DNA from 3 places in the Streptomyces montanus genome. Region 2 is predicted to be linked to each of the others. Evidence: riboswitches for the same ligand, from Rfam matches in the RefSeq annotation. Region 2 holds a riboswitch; each other region holds the start of a gene.
The links. A riboswitch is a leader RNA that binds a small molecule or an ion and turns the genes downstream of it on or off. The one in region 2 is predicted to bind cyclic di-AMP.
Positions count from the first base shown of each region.

Region 1: it holds a riboswitch for cyclic di-AMP, as region 2 does, so the genes downstream of both, FE633_RS41875 (transglycosylase family protein) here and FE633_RS00265 (M23 family metallopeptidase) in region 2, are expected to answer to the same signal.
Region 3: it holds a riboswitch for cyclic di-AMP, as region 2 does, so the genes downstream of both, FE633_RS35485 (M23 family metallopeptidase) here and FE633_RS00265 (M23 family metallopeptidase) in region 2, are expected to answer to the same signal.

Region 1 is NZ_VBZC01000080.1:3,125-9,841, forward strand. It holds gene FE633_RS47950 (DUF501 domain-containing protein) at 147-671, opposite strand; gene FE633_RS41865 (FtsB family cell division protein) at 700-1,182, opposite strand; gene eno (phosphopyruvate hydratase) at 1,346-2,635, opposite strand; gene FE633_RS41875 (transglycosylase family protein) at 3,005-3,673, opposite strand; cyclic di-AMP (ydaO/yuaA leader) riboswitch at 3,678-3,843, opposite strand; gene FE633_RS41880 (LysM peptidoglycan-binding domain-containing protein) at 4,049-4,981, opposite strand; gene FE633_RS41885 (cytochrome P450 family protein) at 5,120-6,403, opposite strand; gene FE633_RS41890 (nucleoside triphosphate pyrophosphohydrolase) at 6,484-6,717, opposite strand, start outside.
Region 2 is NZ_VBZC01000001.1:54,497-61,213, reverse strand. It holds gene FE633_RS00280 (TetR/AcrR family transcriptional regulator) at 1-373, shown strand, start outside; gene FE633_RS00275 (SGNH/GDSL hydrolase family protein) at 458-1,243, opposite strand; gene FE633_RS00270 (DUF6250 domain-containing protein) at 1,366-2,088, opposite strand; gene FE633_RS00265 (M23 family metallopeptidase) at 2,283-3,176, opposite strand; cyclic di-AMP (ydaO/yuaA leader) riboswitch at 3,179-3,343, opposite strand; gene FE633_RS00260 (alpha-galactosidase) at 3,645-5,714, opposite strand; gene FE633_RS00255 (tyrosine-protein phosphatase) at 5,884-6,681, shown strand.
Region 3 is NZ_VBZC01000053.1:45,228-51,944, forward strand. It holds gene FE633_RS35470 (MarR family winged helix-turn-helix transcriptional regulator) at 1-270, opposite strand, end outside; gene FE633_RS35475 (dihydrofolate reductase family protein) at 370-1,542, shown strand; tRNA gene FE633_RS35480 (tRNA-Met) at 1,590-1,663, shown strand; cyclic di-AMP (ydaO/yuaA leader) riboswitch at 2,119-2,276, shown strand; gene FE633_RS35485 (M23 family metallopeptidase) at 2,288-3,313, shown strand; gene FE633_RS35490 (aldo/keto reductase) at 3,449-4,399, shown strand; gene FE633_RS35495 (PrsW family intramembrane metalloprotease) at 4,407-5,903, opposite strand; gene trmB (tRNA (guanosine(46)-N7)-methyltransferase TrmB) at 6,032-6,717, opposite strand, start outside.

The DNA of each region.
Region 1 (6,717 bases), on a different contig from region 2:
CCCAGCCCGTCCGGCGTTTGAGGACGAGGCCGTTCAGGCCGATACGGGGGTCTGGGGGCGGAGCCCCCAGGTACGGGATGATGGGGGTCCCCCCTGCTCGAGCGAAGCCGAGAGCTTGGGGGAGGGTAGGGGCGGCGGGGGCGACATCACTCCTCGGGCGGCAGCGTCACGCACGGACCCTTGCGCCACCACTCCGGCAGCATCGCGATCGCCTCGTCGCCCAGCGGGTTCACGCCCGGCCCCGCCGCCAGGGAGTGGGCCACCAGAACGTGCAGGCACTTCACCCGGTCCGGCATGCCGCCCGCGCTCGGGAAGCCGTCCAGAACCTCGATGGCATCGCGGCGCGCGATGTAGTCCTCGTGGGCGGCACGGTAGGCGGCGGCCAGAACAGGGTCCTCGGCCAGCCGATCCGTCATCTCCTTCATGACGCCGTTCGCCTCGAGCGTGCCGATCGCCGACGCCGCGCGCGGGCACGTCAGGTAGTACGTCGTCGGGAACGGCGTGCCGTCCGGCAGCCGCGGCGCCGTCTCGACCACGTCCGGCTGACCGCACGGGCACCGGTGCGCGATCGCACGCAGCCCGCGCGGCGGGCGCCCGAGCTGCTGCTTGAAGGCCTCGACGTCCGCGTCGGTGGGCTCGGTGCGCGGAGTGGAAGGAGGGGGCGTTTCCATGCCTTGGGTCTGTGTCTCTCTCATCGGTTCACTGGTCCGCGCTGTCGGCCTTGTCGACGCCGTACCAGAGATTGGAGTACCAGGGGCGGTCGGCCGCCGTCTGGTCCGTACGCGACTTCCTCGCCGCGTCGGGGTCGATCACGATGTAGCCGGTCTCCCCCGGCATCACATAGTGCAGCCGCTCCCGGATCCGCTGCTCGGCGTACTCGTCGTCCTGCCAGCGTGCCTTGAGGTCGCGCAGTTGCTCCACCCGTTCGCGGGCCTGCTCCCGCTCCTGCTGGAGGTCGGCGATCTCGGCGCGCTGGGAGACGTACTGCCGTGTCGGGTAGGCGAGGGCGACGACGAGGGAACAGAGGACGAGGACGAGCAGGGCGGCCCGGCCCGTCAGCCGGGAGCGGCGGGCCTGGCGCTTGGTCTGGGAGCGGTAGACACGGGCGGCCGTCTGCTCGCCGAGCAGCCGCAGCCTGGTCGCGGTGGAGAACCGGTCCCGGTCGCGGTCCTTCACGGCCATCCCAATGCCTCCCCTTCACGCACGTACGTCCCCGCACACGGTACGGGACCGAGTACGGGGACGTACGCCCGACGGGGCGGTGGCCCCTGCGTGCGGAGCTCAGCCCTCGCTGTGCTTACGGGTTCGCGGAGCGCTGTGCCTACTGGTTCGCGGAGCGCTGTGCCTACTGGTTCGCGGAGCGAAACCGCGGGAAGGCGCTGCGGCCGGCGTACACCGCCGCGTCGTCGAGGATCTCCTCGATGCGCAGCAGCTGGTTGTACTTGGCGACGCGCTCGGAGCGAGCGGGGGCGCCGGTCTTGATCTGGCCGCAGTTGGTGGCGACGGCCAGGTCCGCGATGGTGACGTCCTCGGTCTCGCCGGAGCGGTGGGACATCATGCACTTGAAGCCGTTGCGCTGGGCGAGCTCCACGGCGTCCAGGGTCTCGGTCAGCGAACCGATCTGGTTGACCTTGACGAGCAGGGCGTTGGCCGAGCCCTCCTCGATGCCACGGGCCAGGCGCTCCGGGTTGGTGACGAACAGGTCGTCGCCGACGAGCTGGACCTTGGAGCCGAGCTTGTCGGTGATGACCTTCCAGCCGGCCCAGTCGTCCTCGAACAGCGGGTCCTCGATGGAGACGAGCGGGTACGCCTCGACCAGCTCGGCGTAGTACTCGGTCATCTCGGCGGCGGAGCGCTCCTTGCCCTCGAAGAGGTAGGAGCCGTCCTTGTAGAACTCGGAGGCGGCGACGTCGAGCGCGAGGGCGATCTGCTCGCCGGGGGTGTAGCCGGCTTCCTTGATCGCCTCGAGGATGAGGTCGAGAGCCTCGCGGTTGGAGCCGAGGTTCGGGGCGAAGCCGCCCTCGTCGCCGAGGCCGGTGGCCAGACCGCGGGACTTCAGCACCTTCTTGAGGGTGTGGTAGACCTCGGCGCCCCAGCGCAGCGCCTCGGAGAAGGACTCCGCGCCGATCGGGGCGATCATGAACTCCTGGATGTCCACGTTCGAGTCGGCGTGCGAGCCGCCGTTCAGGATGTTCATCATCGGAACGGGCAGCAGGTGCGCGTTCGGGCCGCCCAGGTAGCGGAAGAGCGGGAGGTCGCTGGCCTCGGAGGCGGCGTGCGCGACGGCGAGGGAGACGCCGAGGATGGCGTTGGCGCCGAGCGAGCCCTTGTTGTCGGTGGCATCCAGGTCGATCATCGCCTGGTCGATCAGCCGCTGCTCGGTGGCGTCGTAGCCGACGAGCTCCGGGCCGAGCTGCTCGATGACGGCGAGGACGGCCTTCTCGACGCCCTTGCCGAGGTAGCGGCCGGCGTCTCCGTCGCGGAGTTCGACAGCTTCGAATGCGCCGGTGGAGGCGCCGGACGGGACGGCGGCACGCCCCGTGCTGCCGTCGTCGAGGCCGACCTCGACCTCGACCGTGGGATTGCCTCGGGAGTCCAGGATTTCCCGGGCTACGACGACGTCGATGGACGGCACGAGCATCTCCTTCTGGGATGTGACGCGGGTACACGGGCGCTCGGCCCGCATGCGCGGAGCCGCGGCGGTTCCGCGAGATGAGCCTAACCGGCTCCGGGAGATCGGCCAGCCGTCCGACCACCCCATGGACGGAACTGAGGGTACACATTGTTCCAGAACGGAACAAATGGGGGGAGAACAGAGAAAGAAAAGCCCCGCCACGGTGCATGCGGGGGAACACGCACCGGGGCGGGGAGAGCGGGAACGGAAGCGCTCCCGGGAGGACTCCTTCAGCTTGCGGGCCCCTCTTATGAGAGGGCTGTGAGCAAGCCGAGGTTCCACGAAGAGGTTTCCGCGTCGAGGCCGCGCCTCAGGGGCGCGGCGTCAACGTCAGCTGAGGTGCAGCTGCTGACCCGGGAAGATGAAGTTCTCGTCGTCGATGATGTCGTCGTTCAGCTCGAACACCTTCTTCCAGCCGCCCTTGACGTGGTGCTCCGAGGCGATCGCGCTGAGGGTGTCACCCTTCACGACCTTGTACTCGCCGTCGCCCTTCTTGACCTTCTTGCCGGTCGGGGTCTCGACGGTCTTGGGCGCGGAGCGCTCCTGGGAGCGGGAGGCCCGCTCCTCCTGGGCCGGCGCACTCTGCTGCTGGGTGCTCTCCTGCGCGGCACCGGAGCCCGAGGGGGACGCGCCGGACAGACCCTTGCCGCAGACCGGCCAGGCACCCTTGCCCTGGCTCGCGAGGACCTTCTCGGCGACCTGGATCTGCTGGGCCTTGGAGGCCTGGTCGGCGGTGGAGGCGTACTGCGTGCCGCCGTACGCGGCCCAGGTGGAGGACGAGAACTGCAGGCCGCCGTAGTAGCCGTTGCCGGTGTTGATGGACCAGTTGCCTCCCGACTCGCACTGGGCGACGGCGTCCCACTCGGAGGCGCTGGCGGCGGAGGCGGTGCCGGAGACCATCAGCGGAACGGCGATGGCGGCGCCGGTGACACCGGCGAGCGTGGCGATACGAGCGGTCTTGGTCGGGCGGCGGTGCTTGCCCGTGCCGGAATGCAGCATGGAGAGATCCCCTCACCGACGCCTGCGAGGTGAGCTGTCGGGTTCGGGCCGAGTGAGTTGCCCGGCCGCGCGACTTGCGCGCGGCTTAACCCCAAGCCATCTCCGGTCTCGGTGACCGGGGAGGGCGCTTACCTTGGGTCCCCCGCTCCTGCCTACGGCGCTTGACGCGACGACTGTTCCCGTACGGCCGTTGGCAGGATTCGGCGTGACGTCCGACGGGGCCCGCTGTGGCGAGCGATCACGACCGTAAACACGCGATCCGCCGAACTCCAAAGACGATCAGGGTCTTTGAGAGCCATGTCTCACTTTCATCAAACCGGACATTCGCCCCGAACTGCCGCTACTTTTCGCCTGATTCGACGGCTTGGGGAGCAGTTACTCGCTGCCGAGTTCAAGCCTTTGACCGGGGAGGATGAGGTCCGGGTCGGCGCCGACGGTTTGCTTGTTCTCGGCGTAGAGCTCGGGCCATCCACCCTCCATGTCAAAGGAGTCGGCGATGGCCCAGAGATTGTCTCCGGGGCGGACCACATACGTGCCGTCGACCGCCTCACGCGAGACGGTGCCGCCGCGCGAGGCGTGCCGGCCGGCGGAGTCGCCCGCACGCGAGGCCGCGGCGCCCTCTTCGGCACTGCCCCCGCGATGGCGACCGGTTTCGCCGCTTTTCGCCGTACCGGTGGACGTGCTGTCGCCGCTCGACGATTCGGAGTTGGCGCCGCTGCCGGAGTCCTGTGTCGCATCACTGGAGGACTCGGACGTATCGGACTTGTCGGACCCATCAGACGTGTCTGATGTATCGGACTTCGTGGAATCAGAGCCAGAGCCAGAACCCGAGTCCGAGTCCGAGGTCGAGTCCGAGGTCGAGTCCGAACCCGAATCGGTGGACGAAGAAGCGGAGTCGTCGGCCACACCCGTGTCGACATCGGCGGCGCCGGAGTCCTGCGTCAGACCCGCGACGAGCCCACAGGTCGCCCAGGCGCTCGCGCCCTTGTCCGCGACGACCTTCTCGGCGACGGCTATCTGCTGGGAGCGGCTGGCCTGGTCGGCGCTCGCGGCGTAGTCGAGGCCGCCGTACTGCTCCCAGGTCTCCTGGGTCATCTGGAGCCCGCCGTAACGGCCGTTGCCGGTGTCGGCGCTCCACGATCCGCCGCTCTCGCAGTCCGCGATCGCGTCCCAGGTCGTACCGCTGGCAGCGCTGGCGCCGGTCGCGCCGAGCAGGGGGATCGCGATGGCCGAACCGGTCACTCCGGCTGCGACGAAGAGAGCCGGGGCCTGACGGGGGCGACGGTGACGACCGTTCCCGGAGAGCATGCGGTTGCCTTTCGCGTGACGGCAGGGATTAGAGCGACGGGTGAGGTCTGCACTGAGCCGTGAACCTATCCGCAGTCGAACGCTTGTCACAAGTAGATGCAGAGCAGATCACGTGAAGATCACAGAGCTGACGTTTTATCAGCTCGGAGCTGGGGTGAAGCTCACCGGCAATGTGCGCAGCCCACGCATGATGAGCCCTCCCCGCCACCGCAAATCGGTGGAATCGACGGCGAGTTGCAGGTCAGGGAGACGGGTGAGGAGCGTCGCGAGCGCGGTCCTGCCCTCCAGACGGGCCAGGGGCGCACCGAGGCAGTAGTGGATGCCGTGCCCGTAGCCGAGGTGCTGGTTGTCGCGTCTGCCGAGGTCAAGGGTGTCGGGGGCGTCGAACCGCCCGGGGTCGCGGTCGGCGGCGGCGAGTACGACGAGTACCGGATCGCCGACCTCGATGCGCTGCCCGCCGATGGTGACCGCCTCCGTCGCGAACCGCCATGTGGCCAGCTCGACCGGCCCGTCGTACCGGAGCAGTTCCTCGACGCCGGTCGCGAGGAGGTCCGTGTCGCCGACCGCCAGGGACTGCTGGAGCCGCTGCCGCTGCTCGGGATGGGTGAGGAGCGCGTATGTGCCGTTTCCGACGAGATTGACGGTGGTCTCGAACCCCGCGAACAGGAGGATGAACGCCATCGCCGCGGCCTCGTTCTCGCTCAGGTGCTCGCCGTGGTCGGAGGCGCGGATGAGACCGGAGATGAGGTCCTCGCCGGGGGTTGGCTCCTCGGGGAGCGCCGCGCGCTTGCGGTGGATGAGCTCGGCGAGATAGCCGCGCATCTTCTTCACGGACCGCGCGACCCCGCCCCGCGGCCCTCCCCCGTGCCGGATCATCATCCCCGCCCAGTCGCGGAAGTCGTCCTGGTCCTCGCGCGGGACGCCGAGCAGATCGCAGATGGCGTAGATGGGGAGGGGAAAGGCGAACTCGTGGATGAGGTCGGCGCTGCCCTTGTGCGCGAACTGGTCGATGAGGTGATCGGCCAACTCCTGTACGCGCGGGGCGAATGCGGCCACGCGGCGTGGTGTGAACGCCTGGGCCACGAGCCGCCGAAGCCTCGTGTGATCCGGCGGATCGATATTGAGCAGATGAGTCATCAGCTCGGCCTTGCGCTCGCCGGGGATGCCGGTCTTGCCCTTGGCGTGTGCGGGTTCGTCGTGGTGTGCGGGGTTCTTGGAGAGGCGGGCGTCGGCGAGGGCCTGCTTGGCGTCGGCGTACCGGGTGACCAGCCAGGCCTCCACTCCGCTCGGCAGTTTGGTCCGGTGCACGGGGGCGTGCTCGCGCAGCCAGGCGTACGCCGGGTAGGGGTTGGTGGCGAACTCCCAGGTGAAGAGTTCGGGGGGCGTGCTGCCGACGGAGGTCCGGGCTGGCTTTTCGGTCACTCCTTGACGGTATCGGGAGGGTCGACGTGAGGCTGATCTGCGGTGTCAGGACCGGTGTGAGGGCCGGTGTGAGGCCGGTCTCAGGACTCCGTTTCCCGTATCGCGTCCCGATACGCCCGCGCCGCCGCCCGTAGCGCTGCCTCCGGGTCCACGCCCTCCGCCTCGGCGCGCACGGCCATCGCGAGCAGTTCGTAACCGACGCCCTCTCCCGGCGGCAGGGGGACCTCAAGTCCCGCCGTGCGCACGCGGGACGCGAGCTTCGCGGCGAGCGCCAGGCCCGGCTGGCCGAGCGGGATGCCCTCCGTCACAGAGGT
Region 2 (6,717 bases):
GCGCCGGCTGCGGGCGGCCGTCCGCTGGTACGCGCCGACGGGCCAGGCCAAGGGCTGGCGCCTGTGGATCGAGGGCTGGGCCGCGGCACTGCGCGAGCCGGCGCTGCGGGATGTCACGCGGGGCCTCGACAGCCAGTGGAAGGCCGCGATCGCCGAGGTCATCGCGGAGGGCGTGGCCGCGGGCGAGTTCCGCTGCCCGGACCCCATGGGCACGGCGCTGCGGCTCACCGCGCTCCTCGACGGTCTCGCGGTCCAGATGACGGCGTACGAGGGCACGGTGTCCCGGGCCCGTACACAGGAGTGGGTGGACGAGGCACTCGCCCGCGAACTGGGCGTGGAGCGGGAGGCGTTGACGGCCCCGGGCCGCCGATGAGCCTCACCGGCAGGCACCACCGCCGCCGGATCCCACCCCTCAGCTGCCCCGAGGCCGGGCCCAACCGCCCCTGCCCCCTGCCCCTCACACCACCGACTCGATCCGCATCTTGATGTCGTACGGCGACAGGTTGCCCTTCGCCACCACACGGTCCCCGGAGGACTCCCCCCGAAGCCGTCGCCCGATCCACGGCACCAGGTACTCGCGCGCCCAGTGGATGTCGTCGCGCCGCACCTCGAGGGTGCCGCGCGGCGGCAGGGGCGGCCACGGCTGGTCGGGGTCGGCGGGCACTTCCAGGCCGAGGACCTGTCCGGCGCGGAGCGCGACACGCGTGTGGCCCTCGGGCGACAGGTGCAACCGGTCGTTGTCCCAGGCCCGCCGGTCCTGGATGGTCTTGAGCGACCACAGGTCGAGCACGGGACAGCCGTACCGGTCGGCGATCGCCCGCACATGCAGGTTGTACGTGGCGATCTTGCCGCGCAGATGCTTGAGCACCGGTACGCCACGGGTGTCGAAGCCGGTGGTCACGAGCACCGTGCCGACGGCCGACGTGAGTTCCGCGACGGCCCGTTCGAAGCGCTCGGCGACCTCGTCGGGGTCGCTGCCCGGCCGGATGATGTCGTTGCCGCCCCCGCAGAGGGAGACGAGGTCCGGGGCGAGTTCCTTGGCCTGGGGCAACTGGTCCTCGACGATCTGGTCGAGCAGTTTCCCCCGCACGGCCAGGTTGGTGTACCCGAAGCCGCCCTCGGGCCGCCGGTCGGCGAGGAGCACCGCGAACCGGTCGGCCCATCCCACGAACGCCCCATCGGGGCCCGGATCGCCCACGCCTTCGGTGAAGCTGTCCCCCACCGCCACGTACGACCCGATCACTGATCTGCTGTCATTCTTCGAATCGTCTGCCACATCGGGCCATGATTCACCTTTCGGTGTGACCTACGCGACCGTAATAAGGGCTTGACGGGCGGTGAGATAAGCCACGCGTCAAGTGTTGGTCAACTCGGAATACACAGCTCCCACACCCGGAAGTCCGTGATCCGGAAATGACTCCACACGGTCCGGAACGCGAAGTGCCCGCTCGTGTACGGCTCCGGGTCGAGGTAGTCGAAGACGAGCCGCCCGTTGTTCCACCACTGGACCGTCGAGCCGTTCGACACGATCCGGACGTGGTGGGGCTCGTTCGCCACCAGCAACGGCTCCGTGTAGTCGCGGATCAGCGGACGGACGCCCGCCTCGCCCACATAACGGCGCAGCCGCGTGGTCGTGTTGTAGTTCGCTCCATAGCCGGCGTAGTACGTCTTGAGGTAGTCGTACTCGTCGAGCGCGCCGCCGCGCTCGGTGGCGAAGAGGTCGTCCGGGGAGCGGACGTCGACGGCGTTCCAGAAGTTGTTGAGATCCGACACCCGGTCATTGACGCCGCCGGCGGAGACCGGCGTGGCGGTGTACTCGAGGACGTACGGCCGCCCCTCTAGCGCCCGCCTGAACCAGACGGTCGCGCCGCTGGGTACGTCGATCTCCAGGACCCCACGGGACGCCGTGACGTTGCCGCCGTCCTGCAGCTCGGTGACCCACTGGCCGAGGCCGTGCCGGAAGTCGTCGCGGGCGATGAGCCGTCCTCGGCGGTGGCGGACCGTCGCGTTCGCGCTCTGCGCGGGGACGAGGGCGGCCGCGAGGGCGGTACCGGCGACCAGGGTCCCGAAGGCTCTGCGGGTCGTCATCGGACTCCTTCTGTACGACGGGTCATGGCGATCACGGGTACGGGCAGTCGCCGGTCCTCGCCGCCGAGGCGATAGAAAGCGCTTGCCGACCATGACCACTGTGACGCCGGACCGCCACCGTTGTCGATCCCCTCAGCACGCGGAACGGGGACCACTCGGCTGCCCGAGTGGTCCCCGTCGCTGTGCGGGAGGTGTCAGACGGTGACGCCGTGCGCGCGCAGGAACGCCACCGGGTCCACGTCCGAGCCGTAGTCCGGAGTGGTGCGGATCTCGAAGTGCAGGTGCGGACCGGTGACATTGCCGGTCGCGCCGGAGAGGCCGATCTGCTGCCCCTCGGTCACGGACTGCCCGGCCGAGACGGAGAGGGAGGACAGGTGGGCGTACTGCGCGTAGTGGCCCTCGTTGAGCTTGATGACGACCTGGTTGCCGTACGCGCCGCCCCAGCCGGCGGAGACGACGGTGCCCGCGCCCACGGCCTTGAGCGAGGTACCGGTGGGGACCACGAAGTCGACACCGGTGTGGTAGCCGCTGGACCACATGGAGCCCGCCAGGTGGTACGGGGTGCCGACGGTCGCGCCCGCGACGGGCAGGGTGAAGCCGCTCGAAGTGCTCGGCGCGTCCGCCGGCTTGGCAGCCGTGGTCGTCGTCGCGGACGACGGGGCTGCGGCCTTGCTCTTGACGGGACCGGAAGCGGAGGCGGCCTTCTTGCCGATCGCCAGCTTCAGGCCCGGGTGAATGAGCGCCGGATCGTCGCCGATGGCCCGGCGGTTGTCCGCGTAGAGCTTCTTCCAGCCACCACTGACGTGCTGCGCCTTGGCGATCTTGAAGAGGGAGTCACCCTTCTTCACCGTGTACGTGCGGTTCGCGGCCTTCTTCTGGGCCGCCACCGGAGCGGATTTGGCGGCCTTCTCCGAAACGGATTCGGCCTTCTTGGAAACAGACACAGGGGCGGTCTGAGGAGTAGTGGCGTGCGCGCCGGTCGCCCCCAGAAGCGGCAGCACGAGCGCGGCGCCACCCGTTCCGGCGACGGCGATCGAGCGAGTGAGACGCTGGGACTTCGGACGGCGGTGCTTACCCTTCGCGGGCATGACGAATTCCTCTCCGGCGCCTACGAGGTGAGCTGTCGGGTGCGAGCTGGAGATGCCCGGCCACGCTTTTTCGCGCGGCTTTACCCCTAGCCGTTCCGGAGACCGGAACAGGCGTTGTACCTGTGGGTCCCCCGCTCCTGCCGTACACGGGTCAGTGTGTGCGGATTCCGGGCGGCGGCAGGATTGGGCGTCCGTCCGGATTGGTGGCGAACGTAAGCGAACAAGACGCACAGGGACAAGCTTTGGGTTGCCTATGTGTCCCATTCTCTTGATCCTTGACCGATATCTCGGTCACGGTGCGTCTTTGCCGATCTCTGTGAATTCCTGAAATCCCCGAGAACACAGTTGAATTACGTGAACATGGCGACAGCGGACCGTCACGAATATGACGCTGCTCACGGGCCACCGACCCAGCGGCCTCCATTCCAGGGCGAGTTTGAATGAAGGCCACTAATCCGGACATAGCACTCACATGCGACGCAGCCGGAAAACTGCCGCATCGAGGTCGCCACGCAACCCCGTCCGCAACCCCTGATGCAACAGCACGGCACCTCGGTGCACTTCGCCCGTTTCGAGGCATTCGTACACTGCTGTCGGGTCGAGACCGCGCAGTCTCACCGACCCGACGGGCTCGCCATGGTGCTGGGCCTGGAGCCAGGCAAGGACGACGGCCTGGTCTCCGTGGACGTACTGCACCGCGCTCAGCCCGCCCTCCGGCGCCCGCAGCCGGTAGAGGTCGCCGCGCTGCACGACGGGCCGGATTTCCTTGTAGAGCTCCACCCACTCCCGCGCCTCGGCGAGCTCCTCGTCACTCCACTCGGTCAGGTCTCCCCCGACGCCGAGCACCCCTGCCATGGCGCTCACGAATCGGAAGCGCAACGAGCTGACGCGCCCGTTGAGCTGCGTGTTCGGGCTGTCGGTGACCCAGGCGGCCATGACCCGCGCCGGGTGCAGCTGACTGAAGCCGTGCTGGATCGCGAGCCGGTCGAGCGGATCGGTATTGTCCGAGGTCCACACCTGGTCCGTACGGGCCATGATCCCGAGGTCGATCCGGCCGCCTCCGCCCGAGCAGGACTCGAAGGCGACACCCGGGTGCGCGGCCCGCAGACGGTCCAACAGGCCGTACAGCGCATGCACATGATCGACCCACAGCCTTTGCGGATACGGCTCGTCCGGCCATCCGGCGTCCGTGAAGCAGCGGTTGAAGTCCCACTTCACATAGTCGATGGGGGCGCTGGACAGCAGTTCGTCGAGCCGCTCCCACAGGTACTCCCGAACGTCCTCCCGCGCGAGGTTCAGGACCAGCTGATTGCGCAACTCGGTGCGCCTGCGCCCCGGCTGGAACTGCACCCAGTCGGGATGCGCGCGGTACAGCTCGCTGTCCGGGTTGACCATCTCCGGCTCGACCCAGATGCCGAACTGCATGCCGAGCGCATGCACATCGTCGGCGAGGGGCTTGAGCCCCGCCGGGAAGCGGTCCGCGTTGGGCGTCCAGTCCCCGAGCCCGGCCCGGTCGCTGGTCCGCGCCCCGAACCAGCCGTCGTCGACCACGAACAGCTCCACGCCCATCGCCGCGGCCCGGCGCGCCAGTGCTCGCTGCTGCTCCTCGGAGATGTCGAACTCCGTGGCCTCCCACGAGTTGTAGAGCACGGGCCGGTCCTGCCCGGCGTCCGGGATCACATACGCCCGCTGGTAGGCGTGCCAGGCACGGCTCGCACCGCCGAAGCCGCCGTCGCTCCACAGCCCCGCGAAGACGGGCGTGACAAAGCTCTCCCCCGACGCCAGCCGCACCAGGCCCGAGTCGTCGTACCCGGCCCCGCCGGTGATCTGCACGCGCGCGTCCGGGAGTTGGGCCACGGCGATCCGCCACGAACCGGACCATGCGAGCGCGCATCCGAACACCTCGCCGCGTTCCTCGGTCGCCTCCTCGTCGAGCGCGACCCAGGGCAGATGCTGATGCCCGGTGTGGCCGCGCCGGCTGCCGATGACCTTCTCACCGTAGGTGAGGTCCGTTCGTACGAGCCGGGACTCGGCCGCCCAACGCCCGTGCAGCTGTGACAGCCGCCAGCCGTCGCGCTCGGGCAGTGTCCAGGTGGCGGAATCGGCGCGCAGGACCTCGACGGTGGGCCCTTCGTTGACGAGGGTCACCCAACGCTCCACCACGTCATGGCGCATCCGGTAGTGCAGCGTGATACCGAGCCCCGCGTCGGAGAAGCGAAGGCGCAGTTCGTCACCGTCCGCCTCGTACGTCTCGAAGCGCCACTCCGTGCCGCGCCGCTCGACCGTGCGCACGGACAGCGCGGGCCGCGCGAAACGGGGGCCGCCCTCGACCGGGTACTCCTCGTATCCGTCGAGCGGGGACTCGAAGGGCCAGTACTGCGGACCGGGGCGGGCGGCGAGCGCCTCGGCATCCGCGAGCACGATGCGCGGCCCCCAGTGCAGATGCGTCAACTCGTCCTCGTCAGTGACCCGGAGGGCATAGCTGCTCGTGGGCCCCGACAGAAGCCACGTGCGACCGGTCTCGCTGATCTCAATCATCAAACCCTCACAGATCCGAACAAGCGCGCTCAAGCCTGAACATCATCCAATCGCATGTGCCTCGGACGCAAACGCCTGTGGACAAGTCATTGCCCCAGGAATCCATGTCGTATGGTCGAGAACGCGCCCCGCCGACAACAGCGTCGGCCGCCGAATGGGAGGAGCCCCCGTGACGCAGCAGGTCCCGTCGACCGAGCCCGAGCTGACCGGAGTGCGCAACTTCCGCGATGTGGGCGGCCTGCCGACGGTGGACGGCCGACGAGTGGCGTACGGGCGGCTGTTCCGCAGCGGCCATCTCGCGCACGCGACGGATGAAGACGCCGCGTTCCTCGCCTCACTGGGCCTGCACACGATCTTCGACTTCCGCAATGCCGCGGACAAGAAGCTGGAGGGCCCGGACGTCGACCTGCCGGGCGTGCGCAATGTGAACCTGCCGCTGACCGACCCGGCGCACGGCGCCGAGTTCTGGAAGATGGTCCGCGACGGCGACCTGGACCAGCTGCGCTCGATCCTCTCCGACGGCAGGGCCGCGAACCGGATGATCAGGTCCTACCGCGAGATCATCAAGGAGCGCACGGCCGAGCACAGCCAGGTGCTGCACGCCCTCGCCGAGGACAGCGTGCCCGCGCTCATGCACTGCGCGGCGGGCAAGGACCGCGCGGGCATCTCCATCGCGGTGACGCTCCTCGCCGTCGGTGTCGAGCGCGAGGCCGTCACGACGGACTATCTGAAGTCGAACGCCACGCACCGGCGCTACAAGGTGCGCCGCAGCAGCACCGCGGCCGACGGCTACTCACCGGAGGTCATGGAGCTGCTCAACCCCCTCTTCGACGCCCGCGCCGAGTATCTCGCGGCGGCGTTCGAGACGATCGAGGGGACCTGGGGCGGATTCGACGCCTATCTGGAGCAGGCTCTCGGCGTGACCCCCAAGACGCGGGAGCGGCTGCGCCAGCGTTTTCTCGACTGACGCACCGGCGCCAGTCTCTGCCGGCACCACATCGCT
Region 3 (6,717 bases), on a different contig from region 2:
TCCTTCGCGGCGTACCGAGCCGTCCTTCTCCAGGCGCGTCACGGCGTAGGTCAGCCGGCTGCGGGTGATCTTCAGCCGCTCGGCGAGGTCGGTCATGCGCAGACAGTGGTGGGGTGCCTCGGAAAGGGCGGCCAGGATGGAGTAGTAGAGGTGTGGCATGCCGGCCTCCTGCTGGAGCTGCCGGTCGATCGCGTCCTCCAGAAGCTGGGAGGCCGCGATGTACGCGCGCCAGGCGCGCTGCTCCTCGGGGGTGAGCCAGCGGGTCGTCATGCCGCCAGTGTAGGTACTGTTTAAAAGTTGAATCAACCTGCGAGATCCTGACGCCCTGATGCCCTGATGAGTGCCAGGTCTCCGAGAGGGAGTGCGCCGATGCCCCGCCCCTACGTCCTGCTGTCCGCAGCCGTCTCCCTCGACGGCTGCCTGGACGACACCGGCCCCGAACGGCTCGTCCTCTCCGGACCTGCCGACTTCGACCGGGTCGACGAGGTGCGGGCGGCGTCCGACGCGATCCTGGTCGGCGCGGGAACGCTGCGCGCGGACAACCCCCGTCTCCTGGTCAACTCCGCCGAGCGCCGGGCGGCCCGAGCCGCCACCGGCCGCCCGGAGTATCCGCTGAAGGTCACCGTCAGCGGCAGCGGGGACCTCGACCCGGCTCTCAACTTCTGGTCCACGGGCGGGGAGAAGGTCGTCTACACGACGGACCTGGGTGTGGCGAAGGCCACAGCGGCCCTGCGCGGGCTGGGCGTCGATGTCGTTCCCGTCGGGCCCGCGCTCGACTGGCAGGCCGTACTCGAGCACCTTCATGACGTACGGGGCGTGCGGCGGCTCATGGTCGAAGGGGGCGGGCTGGTGCACACCCAGCTGCTCCAGCAGGGGCTCGCGGACGAGTTGCAGCTCGCCCTCGCGCCGCTCGTCGTCGGGGAGCCGGACGCGCCGCGGCTGTTCGGGCCGGGCGGCTACCCGGGCGGGGTGCGCAACCGGATGCGGCTGGTGGAGACGCGGCCGGTGGGCGATGTGGTGCTCATGCGGTACGTGCCCACGGCGCCCGGCGTCGGAGAGCTCGCCTCCGCCGCAGACCGGCACTGGCTGGAGACCGCGTGTGACCTCGCCGCCCAGTGTCCGCCCTCGCGAACCGCCTTCAGCGTCGGCGCGGTCGTCGTCGCGGCCGACGGCACGGAGCTGGCCCGCGGGTACTCCCGTGAGTCCGACGCGGTGTCGCACGCCGAGGAGGCCGCGCTCGCCAAACTCGACCCGGCCGACCCGCGCCTTGCCACCGCCACCGTCTACAGCAGCCTGGAACCCTGTGCCCGCCGCGCCTCCCGGCCGACCCCCTGCGCGCGGCTGATCATCGACGCGGGAGTGCGCCGCGTGGTCACCGCCTGGCGCGAGCCCGACACGTTCGTGGCGTCCGCTGACGGGGGCGGGCTGCTGGCCGCGGAGGGCGCCGACGTCGTCGTGCTCCCGGAATTCGAGGAGCGGGCCGCCGAGCCCAACCGCCACCTCCTCCGGGCGGCCGGCGGGCAGGACGGGCAGGGGACGTAAAGCCGTGTGCTGAGGGCCCCGCCGATGGCGTACACTGATCTTAACGACGCGGGGTGGAGCAGCTCGGTAGCTCGCTGGGCTCATAACCCAGAGGTCGCAGGTTCAAATCCTGTCCCCGCTACTGAAGGCTCAGGGCCGGAATCCTATGGATTCCGGCCCTGAGTGTTTTCCGGCCCTGAGTGTTTCCGGGTGTCTTCGGTCCTGTCCGGTGCTTTCTGTACGTCTTCAGCGCTTTTTGGACTTCTTCGGTGCGTTCTTGTAGTTCTTTGGCACCTCGTGGAGTTCTCCAAAGCCTCGTGGAGTTCTTCGTCGTCTTCCCTGTGGCATCGGTGAAGCCGAGCCCCTCACGTGACCCTCGGTAGTCGAACGACCCCACTCCGCGTAACATCTGACACTTCGTCATCAAAGGCCACTGGGTCGAGAGTCAATCAACTCGCCCGATTTACTCCCCTCTTGACCCGTAAGTCCAGGCCAAAAACGTTAACGATCATCCAGAACAGCTTGGAATCCAGTGCCTGCCTCTATTAACGTTCGATAACGCAGCGCGGTCGTCCCAGCCGTCACAAGAGGCGGCTCCGTGCGCACGTGCCGAATCTCGAAAGGGAACCGGGGAACCACCAACTTGGGGTGAATCGGGCGTTGTTCATGGTGTGCGACACCATGATTGACGCGCGTAGGAGACCTTCCTGCTCCGAACCCGTCAGCTAACCCGGTAGGCGAGAAGGAAGGAAAGGAGTGCGCCTACGTGGCGTCCAACCGGCCTGCCCCGCAAACCTCGTCCGCGCCGAGTGAGTTCAATCCCGACACTTTCGGCTACGGCATCCGTAAGGACGAGGAGACCTGGGAGGAGTGGAACCCCACCGAGGATTCCCTCCGACCCGTTCGGGGCCGGCACCGCGTCAGTAAGCAGCGTGGCGGAGGTCTCGCCCGCAGCTCCACGGTTCTGGGCGTCGGCGTCATCGCGGCCGTCAGCGCGGGTGGCATGGCCAGCGCGCAGACCGGCAAGCCGCCCGTCTCCATCTCGATGCCCGATCTGCCGTCCGTGGGCTCGATGTTCGCGGACGACTCCGCGGAAGCCGATGACACGACGTCGCTCAGCAGCGTGGGTCTGACCACCGCCGACGCGGAACAGGGCAACTCGGACGCGGGCGAGGCCCTGCGCGCCCGCATCATGCTGCAGGCCGAGCGGCAGCAGGACCAGGTGGACCGCGAGGCCCAGGAGGCCGCGGAGACCGCCGCCGCGAAGAAGGCCGCCGAGGCGGCCGCCAAGGAGAGGGAAGAGGCCGAGGCCAAGGCCGCCGCCGCCAAGAAGAAGGCGGAGGAGGAGGCCAAGCGCAAGGCCGAGGCGGAGCGTCTCGCGGAACTCGCGAAGAGCTACTCGCTGCCCACCTCCTCGTACACCATCTCCTCGACCTTCGGGCAGGCCGGCTCGCTGTGGTCCTCCGGCTACCACACCGGTCTGGACTTCGCCGCTCCCACGGGTACGCCGCTCAAGGCGATCCACAGCGGCACCATCACCGAGGCCGGGTGGAACGGTTCGTACGGCTACCGCACGGTGATCACCCTCGACGACGGCACGGAGCTCTGGTACGCCCACCAGTCGTCCATCAGCGTCAGCGTCGGGCAGAAGGTCAACACGGGCGACGTCATCGGCCGCGTGGGCGCGACCGGCAACGTCACCGGGGCGCACCTCCACCTGGAGGTCCACACGGCCGGCGGGGAAGGGATCGACCCGATGGCGTGGCTGCGGAGCAAGGGCATCAACCCGTAAGCGGACCGTAAGCGGCAACCCGCAAGCAGCCAGGGGACTTTGAGCACGTACGTCCGAAAGGGTGGGCGTACGTGCGGTGTGCAGGCGTGCGGCGTGCATGGAATACGGCCGTCCGGTACGGCCGTTGACGTCCCCATGCCTTCTCTCACTCTTCGCACGCTGGGCGCGTCAGGCTTCGAGGTCTTTCCGCTCGCTCTCGGTGGCAACGTCTTCGGCTGGACCGCCGACCGCGCGCAGTCCTTCGCCGTACTCGACGCGTACGCCGCCGCGGGCGGCAACTTCGTGGACACGGCCGACACTTACTCGTCATGGGCTCCGGGCAACGAGGGCGGTGAGTCGGAGACGGTCGTCGGCGACTGGCTGGCCGCGCGCGGCAACCGTGCCGACGTCGTCGTCGCGACCAAGGTCGGCTCCCATCCCCAGTACCCAGGACTGTCCGCGGCCAACATCAAGGCCGCGGCCGAGGCTTCGCTGCGACGACTGCGGACCGACCACATCGACCTCTACTACACGCACCGCGACGACCCGTCGGTGCCGGTCGAGGAGATCATCACGGCGCTGGACGAACTGGTGCGGTCCGGCAAGGTGCGCGCGATCGCCGCGTCCAACATCTCCGCAGCGCGACTTCAGGAGTCCCTCGACTTCTCCGACCGCGAGGGCCTCGCGCGGTACGTCGCGCTGCAGCCCCACTACAACCTCGTCTCCCGTGACACATACGAGGGCCCGCTCCAGGACGTGGCGTCCCGCAGCGGGCTGGCCGCCGTGCCCTACTGGGCCCTCGCCTCCGGCTTCCTCACCGGCAAGTACCGGCCGGGCGTCGAGGTCGACAGCGCGCGGGCCGGGGCGGCAGGCGCGCATCTGGAGTCGGAGCGGGGGCCTCGTGTGCTGGCCGCGCTGGACGAGGTCGCGCGGGCACGGGGCGCGGAGGTCGCCACGGTGGCGCTGGCCTGGCTCGCCTCCCGCCCGACCGTCGCGGCACCGATAGCCTCGGCCCGGACGGTGGAGCAGCTTCCGGCGCTGCTGAGGGTGGCGGACCTGGAGCTGACGGACGACGAGCTGGCACGGCTGACGCGGGCTTCGGCCTGATGGCGTCTCACGTGCGATAGGGGTTGTACGCCGGGTAGGGCGCCGGCTGCCCGTGCGGATACCCGTACGCCGAGTAGGGCGCCGGCTGACCGTGCAGATACCCGTACGCCGGGTAGGGCGCCTGCTGCCCCTGCGGGTACCCGTAGCCCGGCCCAGGCCCCGCACCCGACCACGGCCCTGGACCCGGCCCCGACCACGGCCCTGGACCTGGCTCTGACCCCGGCCCCGGCCCCGGCCCCGGCCACGGTGGCGGGACCGAAGCAGGAACAGAAACCGGAACAGGAGCCGGAGCCATCGCCCTGGCCGCGTACGCCAGCGCGGGCCTGGCGACGTCGCGCCGGGCCCACAGCTCCCACAGCAGTTCCCGTTCGCGTACGACGAAGTCGGCGCTCGCGCGGCCGCGGCGCCCCCGGTGGCGCAGGAACGCGAGAGACGTCGCGTACGCCTCGTACTCCGCGACGGCCCGCCCCGCCGTGCGCCCGCCGTGGTGGGCGGCGTACTCCCGCGCCATGCGCCGCGCCCGCATGGAGCCGAGCGCGAACGGCTCGGGCACGGTGAGCCAGCCCGCCATCGCGTACGCGGGGAGTTCGGTGCGCACCGTGCCGAGTTCGCGCTGGCGGGTCCAGATGACCAGCCAGGTGAGCAGCCCGAACGCGGGCACCATGAACGCCGCGTACACCGCGAAGAAGCCGTACGCGCCGAACGCCGACGATCCGTTCCACACGGCGTGCATGCCCATCGCGAGCAGCAGGCCGATGAGCGGGAGCAGCACGCGTCGCACCTGGTGGCGGTCCGCCGACAGCGCGGCGATGCCGAAGCCGATGCCGGTGAGCACGGTGAACAGCGGGTGCGCGAAGGGCGACATGATCACGCGTACGAAGAAGGTGGCGGCGGTGACGGAGGCGAGGCCGCCGTGGCCGTTCAGCTGGTCGGTGCCGAAGGCGGTGCCGAGGTAGAGGACGTTCTCGGTGAACGCGAAGCCGGTCGCGGTGACTCCGGCTATGACCACGCCGTCGACGATCCCGGTGAAGTCCCGTCTGCGGAACAGGAAGACCAATAACACCGCCGCCGCCTTCGCCGACTCCTCGACGATCGGCGCTATGACCGTCGCACCGAGTGTGTCGGCGCTCGACGGGTCCGCGGTGGCCGTCGCTATCCACTGGGTCGCGAAGCTGTTGGCGACGATCGCTATCAGCGCCGCCGCACAGGCGCCCCAGGCGAAGGCGAACGTCAGGTTCCGCCAGGGCCCGGGCTCGACCCGGTCCAGCCAGCGGAAGGCGGCTATGAGCAGCGGGACGGGCAGCACGGCCAGGCCCAGGCCCACCAAGAAGCCTTCCGTGCCGGTCTGTTCGCGGACCATGGCCAGGATCACGAGGCCGGAGAGGGCGAGCAGGGTGCTCAGCGCGCCGTAGCGCACCCACCTGCGCTGCCACCAGTGCGCATGCCGCCGTGCGCCTCCGGCGGGGATGCCGGGGAACGTGGGGGGTTGGGGGCTGGCGGCCATAGCAATGACCCTAACGAGGGACGGGCTGGGCTCGCGACAGTGACTTTGCGCCCCGCCGGGCTCTGGACGACGTGCGGGCGTGTGACGTGCGGATTGTGGTGGGTTGCTCGCGCAGCTCCCCGCGCCTCTTACGGGGCGCAGCGGCGGAACAGCAGATCGTGCACCACATGTCCCTTGTCCAGGCCCTGGCTCTCGAAACGGGTGAGTGGCCGGAAGTCGGGACGGGGCGCGTAACCGCCGTTCGGCTGGGTGTTCTCGAAGTCCGGGTGCGCGGTGAGCACTTCGAGCATCACCTCGGCGTACGGCTCCCAGTCCGTCGCGCAGTGCACCAGCGCGCCCGGCTTGAGGCGGGACGCGGCGAGGGTGAGGAACTCCGGCTGGATCAGGCGGCGTTTGTGGTGGCGCTTCTTCGGCCAGGGGTCCGGGAAATAGACCCGCAGGCCGTCCAGCGAGTCCGGGGGCAGCATCTCGCGGAGCAGGATGATCGCGTCGCCGTTGCCGACCCTGACGTTGGACAGGCCGCTTCGGTCCGCGAGGTTGAGGAGGTTGCCCTGTCCGGGGGTGTGCACGTCGACGGCGAGGACGTTGGTGTCGGGGTCGGCCGCGGCCATCCGCGCGGTGGCCTCGCCCATACCGAACCCGATCTCCAGCACGGCGGGCCGGTCGTTCCCGAACAGCTCCGCGAGGTCGAGCTTCCGCCGGCCGTCGATGTCCAGCCCCCACTTGGGCCACAACCGCTGCAACGCGTCCGCCTGCCCATGCGTGACCCGGCTCCGGCGCGGTTGGAAGCTACGGATCCGCCGCTCGAAGTGGG